DNA from 3 places in the Azospirillum mesophilum genome. Region 3 is predicted to be linked to each of the others. Evidence: riboswitches for the same ligand, from Rfam matches in the RefSeq annotation. Region 3 holds a riboswitch; each other region holds the start of a gene.

Region 1 (3,910 bases), on a different contig from region 3:
GGTCATGCGCTTCCGAATGCAACACATAGATGCGGTTTTCGAGCTGTTCGAGACCGGACGACCGCAGGATGTATCCCGGCAGAAAGTCCTTCATCACGAACACCACGGGAACGGCCACCAGCATCAGCACGGCGATGGTGATCAGGAGCAAGGTCGTGTTCGACATGGATCGCCCGCTCCCTCCCCCCGTATGCGCAACGTTCGGAACAAAAATCAGTGTTTCAAGGTCGCTTATTCGCGCTGGGAGGTCAACGCGATGTCGCCGGACATTCCGGGAATCAACGCGGGAACAGCGCTTTTTCCATGGCAAGGGCGACAACGCGTCGCACGGCGTCACGCACCGGTCCTGGCCTCGGCGCATCGGCCAGGGTGGTGAACCAGTGTTCCGGCGGGTTGCGCCCGGCCGCGCGGGACCATGTGAGCGCGCGCAGCACCCGCTCCGCCTCGGCCGTCGGCGGCACGGCCGGGTCGATTCCGTTCAGCGTCGCCCACACGCCGGCCCAGCAGCGCCCGACGGACCACGGGTTGTACCCGCCGCCACCGACCACCAGCATGCGCGGGGCCAAGTCCATCAGCGCGCGCACGGCGCTCCACAGCGCTCCGTTGGACAGCTCCAGGCGGCTCAGCGGATCCTCGGACAGGGCGTCGGCCCCGGTCTGGACCACGACCACCTGCGGCCGGAACGCCCGGCCCAGCGGCAGGATGGCGTTCGCCATCAGGTAGGCCATTTCGGTGTCGTTGAAGCCCTGCGGCATCGGCAGGTTGCGCGCCATGCCGCCCGCCCGGTCCTCCGCCTTGCCGGTGAAGGGCCAGCGCCCGTCTTCGTGAACCGACAGGGTCAGTACGCGGTCGTCGTGGGCGAAGGCCTCCTCCACCCCGTCACCGTGATGGGCGTCCAGGTCCACGTAGTAGACACGCTCGAACCCGGCGTCGAGCAGAGCCAGGATGCCCAGCACCGGCGCGTTGATGTAGCAGAAGCCGCTGGCCCGGCCCGGACGGGCGTGGTGCGTGCCGCTGGCCGGGCTGTAGACGATTCCCGATTCCCGCCCGGCCAGCAGCTGTGCGCCGAGGATCGCCGCCCCCGCGCTGATCGCCGGGCGCCGATACATCTCCGGGAACACCGGATTTTCCAGCTTGCCGAGGTTGTAGCGCTCCCCCGTCTCCGCATCGACGCGCTGCGCCTGCTCGGCCCGTTGCAGGGCCGAGATGTAGTCGGGCGTGTGGAAGCGCGCCAGCTCGTCCGGCGTGGCCTGCGGACTGTCGAGATAGACGTCGTCCGGCAGCCAGCCCATGGCGCGGCTGAGGTCCATGGCGGTGGAGACGCGCGGGATGGCGAGCGGATGCTTCGGGCCGTAGCTGGAGCCCCGGTAGATCTCGCTGCCGATGAACAGGGGACGTGGTGAAGAGTTGTTGGACATGCGCAGGAGAGGTGGCGCGGCTAAGCAGATTTGTCCAGATCGGGCCACAGGCCCGGCCTGGACAAATCTGCGGACTCTATGGTTTTGCAGGATTTCCGAGCCCGCCCATGTGGGCGGAGTTCGGAAATCCTGCTTAGGCCATTCCGTCAACGCCCCCTTGCCGCGGTCCCGATCCGAACTCTCTTGTTTTGGAAACGCGCGGAGGGGGCGGCATGTTCGGGTACCGGCGTTGGGCGGGCATGATCGTGCTGATTCTGGCGGCGACCGCGGCCCGCGCCGAGGTGCCGGTCGATCTGGAACTGGTGCTGGCGGTGGACGTCTCCGGCAGCGTCGATCCGGAAGAAGCGCGGCTGCAACGGGACGGCTATGTCCAGGCCCTGACCAACCCCAAGGTCCAGGCGGCGATCCACGGCGGGCCGCTCGGCCGGATCGCGGTGATCTATGTGGAGTGGGCCGGCGACACGTTCCAAAGGATCGTCGTGCCTTGGACCCTTGTTGGCGATCCGGCGAGCGTCGATGCCCTCGCGTCCTCCGTCGCCGAATCGCCCATCGCGTCGGCGCAGTGGACCTCGATCAGCGGGGCCATCGACTATTGCGCCCGCCTCTTCGACGACAACGGATTCGAGGGCGCCCGGCGGGTCATCGACGTGTCCGGCGACGGGGTGAACAACCGGGGACGCCCGGTGGAATGGGCGCGGGACCAGGCGGTGTCCGCCGGGATCACCATCAACGGGTTGCCGATCCTGAACGACCGGCCGAACCCCTGGGGTGGGGCGGCGCCCATCGACCTTGACGGTTATTACCGCGACCATGTGATCGGCGGCCCCGGCGCCTTCCTGGTGCCCGCGATCAACTTCGAATCCTTCGCCGACGCCATCCTCAGCAAGCTGCTTCTGGAGATATCCGGGAGAACGCCGGATGTTGACGTGGCGGGGCGCTGACGCTTGCTCGCATCTCACCGACTTGTCATAGTCGCCAAACATCACTGGGGGGAGCCGATCGTCGGCTGAGAGGTCCCGAAACGGGGACGACCCCTGGAACCTGATCCGGATCATGCCGGCGAAGGGATCAGTGAGCCCATGAACGCACCCGTCCGTCCCGAAACGCTGCACCCGCCCCTGTCCGTGACCGTCACCGGCGCGCGGCTGACCTATGGCGGGACGGCGCTGTTCTCGGACCTCGCCCTCACCGTCGAGGCCGGCGTCACCACATGCCTGCTGGGGCCGAGCGGCGTCGGCAAGACCACGCTGCTGCGCATGGTCGCCGGCCTCGCCGACCCGGAGCCGCCGACTGCGATCACCGCCGGCGACGGGCAGCCCCTGCGCGGCCGCATCGCCTACATGGCGCAGCAGGACCTGCTCCTTCCCTGGCTGCCGGTGCTCGACAACGTTCTGCTGGGTGCCCGCCTGCGGCACGAGCGCCGCGCGCCGGGGGTGGTCGAGCGCGCCCGCGCGCTGCTCGATCAGGTGGGGCTCGGCGGGCGGGAACAGGACCGGCCCGCCACGCTGTCCGGCGGGCAACGGCAGCGCGTCGCCATCGCCCGCACCCTGATGGAAGACCGCCCGCTGGTCGTGATGGACGAGCCCTTCTCCGCGCTCGACGCCCTGACACGCCTGCGCTTGCAGGACCTGGCAGCGAAGGCCCTGGCCGGGCGAACGGTGCTGATGGTGACGCACGATCCGCTGGAAGCGCTCCGCCTCGGCCACCGCATCCACGTCATGACCGGCCGGCCGGCGACCATCGGCCCGGCGCTGGAGCCTCCCGGCCTGCCGCCCCGCCCCGTCGATGACCCGGCCTTGCTGGCGATGCAGGCGGAACTGCTGCGGAGGCTGGCGGGATGAGGCTCCTGCGCGCCCTCGTTACCGTCGCGGTGCTGCTCGGCCTTTGGCAAGCCCTTGTCATCACCACCGGCGTGCCCCGCTACATCCTCCCCGGACCGCTCGCCGTGGCGGACGCGCTGCAACGGCAGGCTCCCCTGCTGGTCCAGCATGGCGCGACGACGCTGGCCGAGATCCTGCTGGGGCTCGTGCTCGGCGTGCTGCTCGGCGCCGTCAGCGCCTTCATCCTGGCGAGCGTCCAGACCGCGCGGCGCTGGCTGATGCCGCTGCTGGTCGTCAGCCAGGCGATCCCGGTCTTCGCGCTGGCGCCGCTGCTCGTGCTGTGGCTCGGCTACGGCATGGCGTCGAAGGTCGCCATGGCGGTGCTGGTCATCTTCTTTCCCGTCACCACGACCCTGTTCGACGGTCTGCGCCGGACGGAGCCGGGCTGGCTGGACTTGGCCCAGACCATGGGCGCCTCGCGCTGGTCGGTGCTGTGGCACGTCCGGTTGCCGGCGGCCCTGCCCGCCTTCGGATCCGGCCTGCGGGTCGCGGCGGCCGTGGCGCCGATCGGCGCGGTGATCGGGGAGTGGGTCGGCTCCTCCTCCGGCCTTGGATACCTGATGCTGCACGCCAACGCCCGCATGCAGATCGACCTGCTGTTCGCGGCGCTGG
Region 2 (3,910 bases), on a different contig from region 3:
CCCGGCGGTTCGGCCGCGGGGGCTCCCCCCAACCCGCAGACGCCGGTGCGCCATGGCCGACCGATCCCTGGACCATGCCGTCACGCCGCGTCGCCATCGTTAAGGGAGGGTGTCCGCCATGCACGCCGACCCCCAGGAACCGAACCGCATCCCCGACGATGAGCCGAAGACGGCGGAACGCCCCCACCAGCTGCGGGAGGAGGGCGAGGAGGAACGCCGCTACGGCGTCGAGCCGGAGTTCGTGGAGACAATCGTCGCCCGCCTTCATGGGGACGGGCGTGAGGGGCTGCGCGCCGAGATCGAGACGCTGCACCCCGCCGATGTCGCGGACCTGATCGAACAGCTCGGCCACGACGAGCGCGAGGCGCTGATCGAGGTGCTGCGCCCCGACTTCGACGGCGAGGTGCTGAGCTACCTGAACGCCGACCTGCGCGAAGAGATCGTCGAGCTGTTCGAGCCGAAGGAACTGGCCGCCGCCGTCGCCGACCTGGACACCGACGACGCGGTCGACGTCATCGAGGATCTGGACGAGGAAACCCGGCGGGAGGTTCTGGAGAATCTGCCGGCGGAGGACCGCGCGCTCGTCCAGGAAAACCTGACCTACGACGAATACACCGCCGGCCGCCTGATGCAGCGCGACTTGGTGGCGGTGCCGCAGTTCTGGACGGTGGGCAAGACCATCGACTATGTCCGCGCCGCGTCGGAGGATCTGCCGGAGGACTTTTACGACATCTTCGTCGTCGATCCGATGCACCGGGTCGTCGGCTCGGTGCCGCTGTCCCGCCTGCTGCGGCAGAAGCGGTCCGTCCGCATCGCTGACATCGTGACGGAGGAGGTGGACACCATCCCCGCCACCATGGACCAGGAGGAGGTGGCGAACCTCTTCCGCCAGTACGCGCTGGTCTCCGCCCCCGTGGTGGACGCGGGCGGGCGGCTGATCGGCGTCATCACCGTGGACGACGTGGTCCACATCATCGACGAGGAGGCGGAGGACGACATCCGCAAGCTGGGCGGCGTCGGCGACACCGGCGTGTTCAGCGGTATCGGCGACATCGCCCGATCGCGGGTCTGGTGGCTGGCCGTCAATCTGTTCACCGCCTTCGTCGCGGCCGGCGTGATCTCCCTGTTCGAGGGTACGATCTCCCAGATCGTGGCGCTGGCCGTGCTGATGCCCATTGTCGCCTCCATGGGCGGCAACGCCGGAACGCAGACCCTGACCGTGGTGGTCCGGGCGCTGGCGACGCGCGAGCTGTCCTCCTCCAACGCGCTCCGCGTGGTGGGGAAGGAGGTGCTGGTCGGCCTCATCAACGGCATCGTCTTCGCCATGCTGGTCGGGCTGATCGCCTGGGTCTGGTACACGCCCATGATCGGGCTGGTGATCGCCTGCGCGATGATCATTAACCTGTTCGTTGCCGGCCTGTTTGGCGTGCTGATCCCGCTGGGGCTGGACAAGCTGGGGGTCGATCCGGCGGTGGCGAGCGTGGTGTTCCTGACCACCGTCACCGACGTGGTCGGCTTCTTCGCCTTTCTGGGGCTTGCGGCTGCGATGCTGCTGTAGGTTGCTTTTTGGGGTTGCCAAGAAGCGGGGCTTTGCGGATTATCCGGACATTGGCTGGGGTGCCGTGCGGGATGCGCTCGCGCGGCTGAGATCACACCCATCGAACCTGTCTGGATAATGCCAGCGAAGGGAGCCGCCGCATGGTCACTGCGCCCTCGTTCCGTCCTTCGTCTACCAATCCGTCCGTTGCCATCCTCGGCGCCGGGGTCATCGGCCTGTCCATCGCGTGGCGGCTCGCCGCCGCCGGCTGCCGGGTCGAGGTCTTCGACCGGGGCGCCGTCGGGCGCGGGGCCAGCCACGCCGCCGGCGGCATGCTCGCCGCCTGCGTGGAGACCGAACCGGGCGAGGAAAGCCTGCTGCCCCTGACCCGCGCTTCCCAGGCGCTGTGGCCCGCCTTCGCGGCGGAGCTGGAGGCCGCCTCGGGCCTTCCCGTCGACCTGCGCACCGAAGGCACCATGGTCATCGCCCTCAACGCCGATGACGCCGCCAAGGTGCGCGTCCTGCACCAGTTCCAGCATGGCCTCGGCCTGCCGGTGGAGTGGCTGACCGGGGCGGAGGTCCGCCGCCGCGAGCCCTATCTGCAGCCCGGCGTGGCCGGCGCCCTGTTCTGCGCGGGCGACCATCAGGTGGACAACCGCAAGCTCGCCAGCGCCCTGCACGCCGCCGTGCTGTGCGCGGGCGGCGTGGTGCACGAACACACCGAGGTCACCCGCATCGAGGTGCGGAATGGCCGCGTCGCCGGCCTTCGCGTCGGCGACCGGCTGGTCGAGGCCGACCGGGTCGTCCTGGCCGCCGGGGCCTGGGCCGGCGGCATCGAGGGGCTTCCCCCGGCCGCCCGACCGCCGGTCCGCCCGGTCAAGGGCCAGATGATCTGCGTCCGCATGGACGAACGCTTGCCGCTGCTGCGCCATGTGGTGTGGACGCCCGGCACCTATCTGATCCCGCGCCTGGATGGCCGCCTGCTGATCGGCGCGACGACGGAGGAACGCGGCTTCGACGACCGCCTGACGGCGGGCGGCCAGTTCGCCCTGCTGGAGGGCGCGTGGCGCGCCCTGCCGGGCATCGCCGAACTGCCCATCGAGGAAAGCTGGGCCGGCTTCCGTCCGGGCAGCCGCGACGACGCCCCGATCCTCGGCCTCTCGGCGGTCGAGGGGCTGATCCTGGCGACCGGCCACCACCGCAACGGCATTCTGCTGACCCCGGTGACCGCCGATTCGATCGCCCGCCTGATCCTGACCGGCGAAGCCGACCCGGTGATCCAGCCCTTCGCCATCGACCGCTTCCAGCCGAAGGGAGCCGCCGCATGAGCGCCTTCATCCGTGTAAACGGCCGGGACGAAGCGCTGGCCGCCGACACCGTCGCGGCTCTTATGGCGGGGCGTGGCATTGCTCCGGGCACGTCCGGCGTCGCCGTGGCCTTGAACGGCGCCGTCGTCCCCTCCCGCCGCTGGCCGGAAACCCCGCTCGCCCCCGGAGACACCGTCGAGATCATCCGCCCCGTCCAGGGCGGGTGAGCCCCATAGTCCTTCTCCCCAAGGGGGAGAGGGGACAGAGGACCCCCATGCAAGACGACACCCTGACCATTGCCGGCCGCAGCTTCCGCTCGCGGCTGTTCCTGGGCACCGCCGGCTATCCGAACCAGCAGGTCATGCTGGACGCGTTGGCCGCCAGCGGCACCGAACTCGCCACCGTCGCCATCCGGCGCATCAGCCTGGACGGCTATTCGGAAAGCCTCGTCGACGTCCTCGGCAACCGGGTCGGGCTGCTGCCCAACACGGCCGGCTGCCTGACCGCCAAGGAAGCGGTTCTGACCGCCCAACTGGCGCGCGAGGCGCTGGGTGTGGACTGGATCAAGCTGGAGGTCATCGGCGACCGCGAACTGCTCTACCCCGATGTGGAGGAACTGCTGCGCGCGACGGAGGAGCTGGTGGCCGACGGCTTCACCGTGCTGCCCTACTGCAACGACGATCCGGTCACCTGCCGCAAGCTGGCCGACCTGGGGGCGGCGGCGGTGATGCCGCTGGGGGCCTTCATCGGCTCCGGCCTCGGCATCCGCAACCCGCACGCCATCGAAACCATCTGTTCCCGCAGCCCGGTGCCGGTGGTGCTGGACGCCGGCATCGGCACGGCGTCCGACGCGGCGCTGGCGATGGAGCTGGGCTGTGCGGCCGTCCTGCTGAACACCGCCGTGTCGAAGGCGCTCGACCCGGTCCGCATGGCCTCCGCCATGCGCGACGCGGTGGCCGCCGGCCGCTCCGCCCGTCTGGCCGGGCGCATGCCGAAACGTGCTTACGCAGAGCCGTCCAGCCCACAGCTCGGCTTGATCGGAACGTAAGGCTGGCGCAGGGTAGGG
Region 3 (3,910 bases):
GGCAACGTGCTGTACTTCTCCGCCCTCTGCCGGATGCTGGACGCGGACCAGCCCTGCTACGGCCTCCAGGCGCTGGGCATGGATGACGGCAGCCCGGTGCCGACCCGGATCGAGGAGATCGCCGCCCGCTACGTCGCCATCATCCGCCGCGACGCCCAGCCGGAGGGGCCGTACCGCCTCGCCGGCCATTCCTTCGGCGCGCTGGTCGGGTTCGAGATGGCGCGGCAGCTCCAGCGCCAGGGGCAGGAGGTCGCCTTCCTCGGCCTGATCGACAACGCCGCCCCGGCGGTGGAGGGCCGAAGCCCTGACAGCCAGAAGCATGAGGGCTGGACGCACGGCGACTGGCTGCGCCACATCGGCCTGCGCATCGGCAAGCTGTTCCGCACGCGCATCGACCTGGGTGACGGCTTCGACGCGCTGGATCCGGACGCGCAGACCGCGCACCTGATCGACCGCATCATCGCCGCCCGCCTGCTGCCCGCGGCGCTGGACAAGGCGCATTTCGCCCGCTTCATCGACATCTACAAGGCCAACGTCGTCGCGGCGTCCCGCTACCGCCCGGACCCGCTCGACCGGCCGGCCGGCGTGGTGCTATTCCGGGCGGCGGACGAGGACGCGGAGCTGTCGCGCGACGACCGGGCTGCCGGGCCGGACCTGGGCTGGTCGCCCTACGTCCCCGGCCCGCTGCCGGTGGTCGCCACGCCCGGCACGCACCTGACCATGTTCCTGGAACCGCAGGTGGATGGGCTGGCCGAGCGCATGAACGATGCCCTGCGGCGTCTGCGTTGATCCTGGCTGGGGTAACCCTGGCTGGCCGGGCGGCGGGTCAGCCCATCGCGCGCCGGGGAACCTCCGGGCCGCGCGATCCTGGGCGCGCCCGTTCCGCCGTGTCCGTCGCGGTGGTGTTCACATTCCGGGCCACCGCCGACAGGCAGTCGGACATGCTCTGCAGGTCCTCTGCGACGCGCTGGCTGCATCCGGAGAGCCATTCGTTGAGCGCCGCGCCCTGGGCGCCTGGATCGCCGGCGGCGGACATCCGCTCGACCACCGCCAGCGCGCCCTCCAGGTCCGCGCGACGGCGCCGCATCCAGCCCTCGTTGAAGCGCTCCATCGCGGCGAGCGCCTGCATCTGCGATGTCAGCCAGAGCCGGGACTGGTCCAGCATGGCCTGCTGGAAGGGGGCCTGCTGAAGGGGAGTCTGCTGGAAGGGGAACAGCGGGAAGGACATCCAGCTTTTCAAAAGGCTGTCCAGGTCCGGCGCCGTCTGGGTGGCCTTCATCGACGTTCTCCCTTCGCTTCCTGCCGCGTTTGGGTTTTTCCGTTCGAAATACCGCATCCGTGCAGGACGGCGCGGACCCCGGAACGGCGGGACGGCCCGGCCGTTATGCAGAGGTGCTTCGGCGTCGCGCGCCCAGACGGCGCACGGCTTTCGCTCCTCGGAAAACGGGTTCCAAGGTCGGCCATGTTTGCTTGGACTTTTAGCACGTACTCGACGATGTGGTGTCTGCTCTCTTGGACGGCCGCGTACCACTGCGGAGCGAGCAGCATCTCTAATTGGTCTGTGGGGCGCGCCGCCGACGCCCCGGACGGCGCGGTCGAACCCGCCGGCGGCGCCGTCGCCAGCGCGGTCGTCGTCGCCTTCCCCACGGCCCGGATCCGGCGCGCCCGGTCCACTCCCGCCCTTCGGCAGTCCTGCGAGGTCATCGCCTTGCGGCGGTGACCCGGAGGAGGCGTTCAGCCCTCTCCCGCCCCTCCACGCCGGCCCGTGCATCTCCGCGTATTCTTGACAGGGCGTGAGCCGGTCCCCTACGCTGACCCCCGTTCCCTGGGGTGCCTCGTTAGGAGGCTGAGACTCCGCCGGTCCGGATCCGTCCGGGTAACGCGGTGACCCAACGAACCTGATCCGGGTCATGCCGGCGTAGGGATGTGGGACATCGGGCTGTGCTGCGCCCCTTTTTCCGTCCTGACACCTGTGATCCGACCGCCGGATTCCGTGCGCTTTGATATTCCGCGCGCTTTGACAGGGTGTGCCTGGACGTGACCGAAGCCCTCAACAGTGAAGCCAAAATCGTCGACGATCTTCTGGCTTTCATCGCCGCCGACGGCGCGAGCGAGGATGATTTCAACCGCCTCGCGCTGGCTGTCTTCGCCCACCAGTTCGAACACAACCTGCCCTACCGGCGCTTCGCCACGCAGCGCGGCAAGACCGTCCGCACGGTTCGGAGCTGGCGCGAGATCCCGGCCGTGCCGATCAGCGCCTTCAAGGATCTCGCCCTGACTTGCCGTCCGCCCGAGGAGTGCGAGCGGGTCTTCATGACCAGCGGCACGACGCGCGGCGTGCGGGGGAAGAGCCACCATCCGACGCTGGCCGTCTACGACCGGTCGATGATCGTGAACTTTCGCCACCGCTTCATGCAGGGGCGGGAGCGGATGCGCATGGGCATCCTGTTTCCGACCGAGGAGGCGATGCCGAACTCCTCCCTGGCGCATTATCTGGCGCTGGCGCTGCGCGAATTCGGGACGGAGGGCAGCCGTTACCTGATCGGCGACGACGGGCTGGACGTCGCCGCCGTGACCGCCGACCTGACGCGGGCCGAGGCCACCGGCGAGCCCTACGCCCTGCTTGGCGCCAGCTACAGCTTCGTGCATCTGATGGACGCCCTGCGCGCCGAGGGCCGGACCTTCCGCCTTCCGGAAGGCAGCCGCATCCTGGACACCGGCGGCTTCAAGGGCCAGTCGCGGGAGATGGAGGCGGACGCCTTCTACGACCAGCTCTCCACCACCTTCGGGGTGCCGCGCCGCGCCTGCATCAACATGTACGGCATGACGGAGCTGAGCACCCAGTTCTACGATTGGGGCAACGAGGTGTGCCCATCCGTGAAGTCGGGGCCGCACTGGATCCGCAGCCGCGTGGTGAACCCGCTGACGGGGGCGGAGGTGCCGCGCGGGACCGTCGGTGTCCTCGTCCACCACGATCTGGCGCATTTCAACTGCGCCTCGGCCATCCTGACGGAGGATGCGGGGATCGAGGTGGACGGCGGCTTCCGCCTGCTCGGCCGGGCCGACGGGGCCGACGCCAAGGGATGCTCGATGGCGGTCGAGGAGTTCCTGAAAGCCGCGCGGGTGTAAGCCGATGATGAGGGAGGTCGCCGGATATCTGCCGGGCTTGCCCACCGACCGGGTGGACTGGCGGACGCTGACCTTCCGGCGCGGGGACGACGCGGTCGAGGTGGCCGTCCCCGTCCTGACCGACGCGCAGGTCGCCGAGGTCGCCGACCGGGTGCGGGAGGCCGCCCGCCGCCATCTCAAGACCCGGACCGTCGCCGAAATCGCCGCGACCATCGACCGCGCCGTCGCCCGCCTGCTCGACCGCGACGATCCCTGGCGGCGGAAGGCGGAACGGCTGCTGCCGCTGGTCACCGGCTATGATGCGGAGATGGTCCGGCTGGGCCTCACCGGCTATCTGAAGACCTTCCGCCTGCCGGAACTGCGCAAGTTCCTGGCGGAGGACTTCGCCAACCCGCAGATCCTCGACGATTTCCAGCCCATGCCCAAGGGCGGCTTCGCCAAGGCCCACGGGCCGGACCTGCTGCTGCACGTCTGGGCCGGCAACGTGCCGGGCCTGCCGCTGTGCAGCCTGATCTCCGGCCTGCTGGTCAAGGCCGGCACGATCGGCAAGCTGCCGAGCGCCGAGCCGCTGTTCGCGGGCTGGTTCGCGCGGATCCTGGCGGAGATCGACCCGCAACTCGCCGACTGCATGGCCATCGTCTGGTGGAAGGGCGGCGACGAGGTGCAGGAGCGGGCGTGGCTGGCCCAGGCGGACACGGCCGTCGCCTACGGCGGCAACGACGTGCTGGAGGCGATCCGCGGCCGGGTGCCGATCACCACGCGCTTCCTGCCCTTTGGGCAC

The links. A riboswitch is a leader RNA that binds a small molecule or an ion and turns the genes downstream of it on or off. The one in region 3 is predicted to bind thiamine pyrophosphate.
Region 1: another riboswitch for thiamine pyrophosphate. It lies ahead of ACSVC7_RS14620 (ABC transporter ATP-binding protein); the one in region 3 lies ahead of ACSVC7_RS06800 (LuxE/PaaK family acyltransferase).
Region 2: another riboswitch for thiamine pyrophosphate. It lies ahead of thiO (glycine oxidase ThiO); the one in region 3 lies ahead of ACSVC7_RS06800 (LuxE/PaaK family acyltransferase).

What each region holds. Positions count from the first base shown of each region.
Region 1 covers NZ_JBPXMQ020000013.1:97,145-101,054, forward strand. Annotated here, with positions in the region: gene ACSVC7_RS14605 (hypothetical protein) at 1-166, opposite strand, end outside; gene ACSVC7_RS14610 (acetoin utilization protein AcuC) at 279-1,418, opposite strand; gene ACSVC7_RS14615 (DUF1194 domain-containing protein) at 1,631-2,359, shown strand; TPP riboswitch at 2,397-2,504, shown strand; gene ACSVC7_RS14620 (ABC transporter ATP-binding protein) at 2,498-3,259, shown strand; gene ACSVC7_RS14625 (ABC transporter permease) at 3,256-3,910, shown strand, end outside.
Region 2 covers NZ_JBPXMQ020000002.1:350,530-354,439, forward strand. Annotated here, with positions in the region: gene mgtE (magnesium transporter) at 119-1,558, shown strand; TPP riboswitch at 1,604-1,707, shown strand; gene thiO (glycine oxidase ThiO) at 1,699-2,865, shown strand; gene thiS (sulfur carrier protein ThiS) at 2,862-3,071, shown strand; gene ACSVC7_RS03830 (thiazole synthase) at 3,119-3,892, shown strand.
Region 3 covers NZ_JBPXMQ020000004.1:184,903-188,812, reverse strand. Annotated here, with positions in the region: gene ACSVC7_RS06815 (non-ribosomal peptide synthetase) at 1-789, shown strand, start outside; gene ACSVC7_RS06810 (hypothetical protein) at 827-1,279, opposite strand; gene ACSVC7_RS06805 (hypothetical protein) at 1,562-1,720, shown strand; TPP riboswitch at 1,817-1,943, shown strand; gene ACSVC7_RS06800 (LuxE/PaaK family acyltransferase) at 2,038-3,129, shown strand; gene ACSVC7_RS06795 (acyl-CoA reductase) at 3,134-3,910, shown strand, end outside.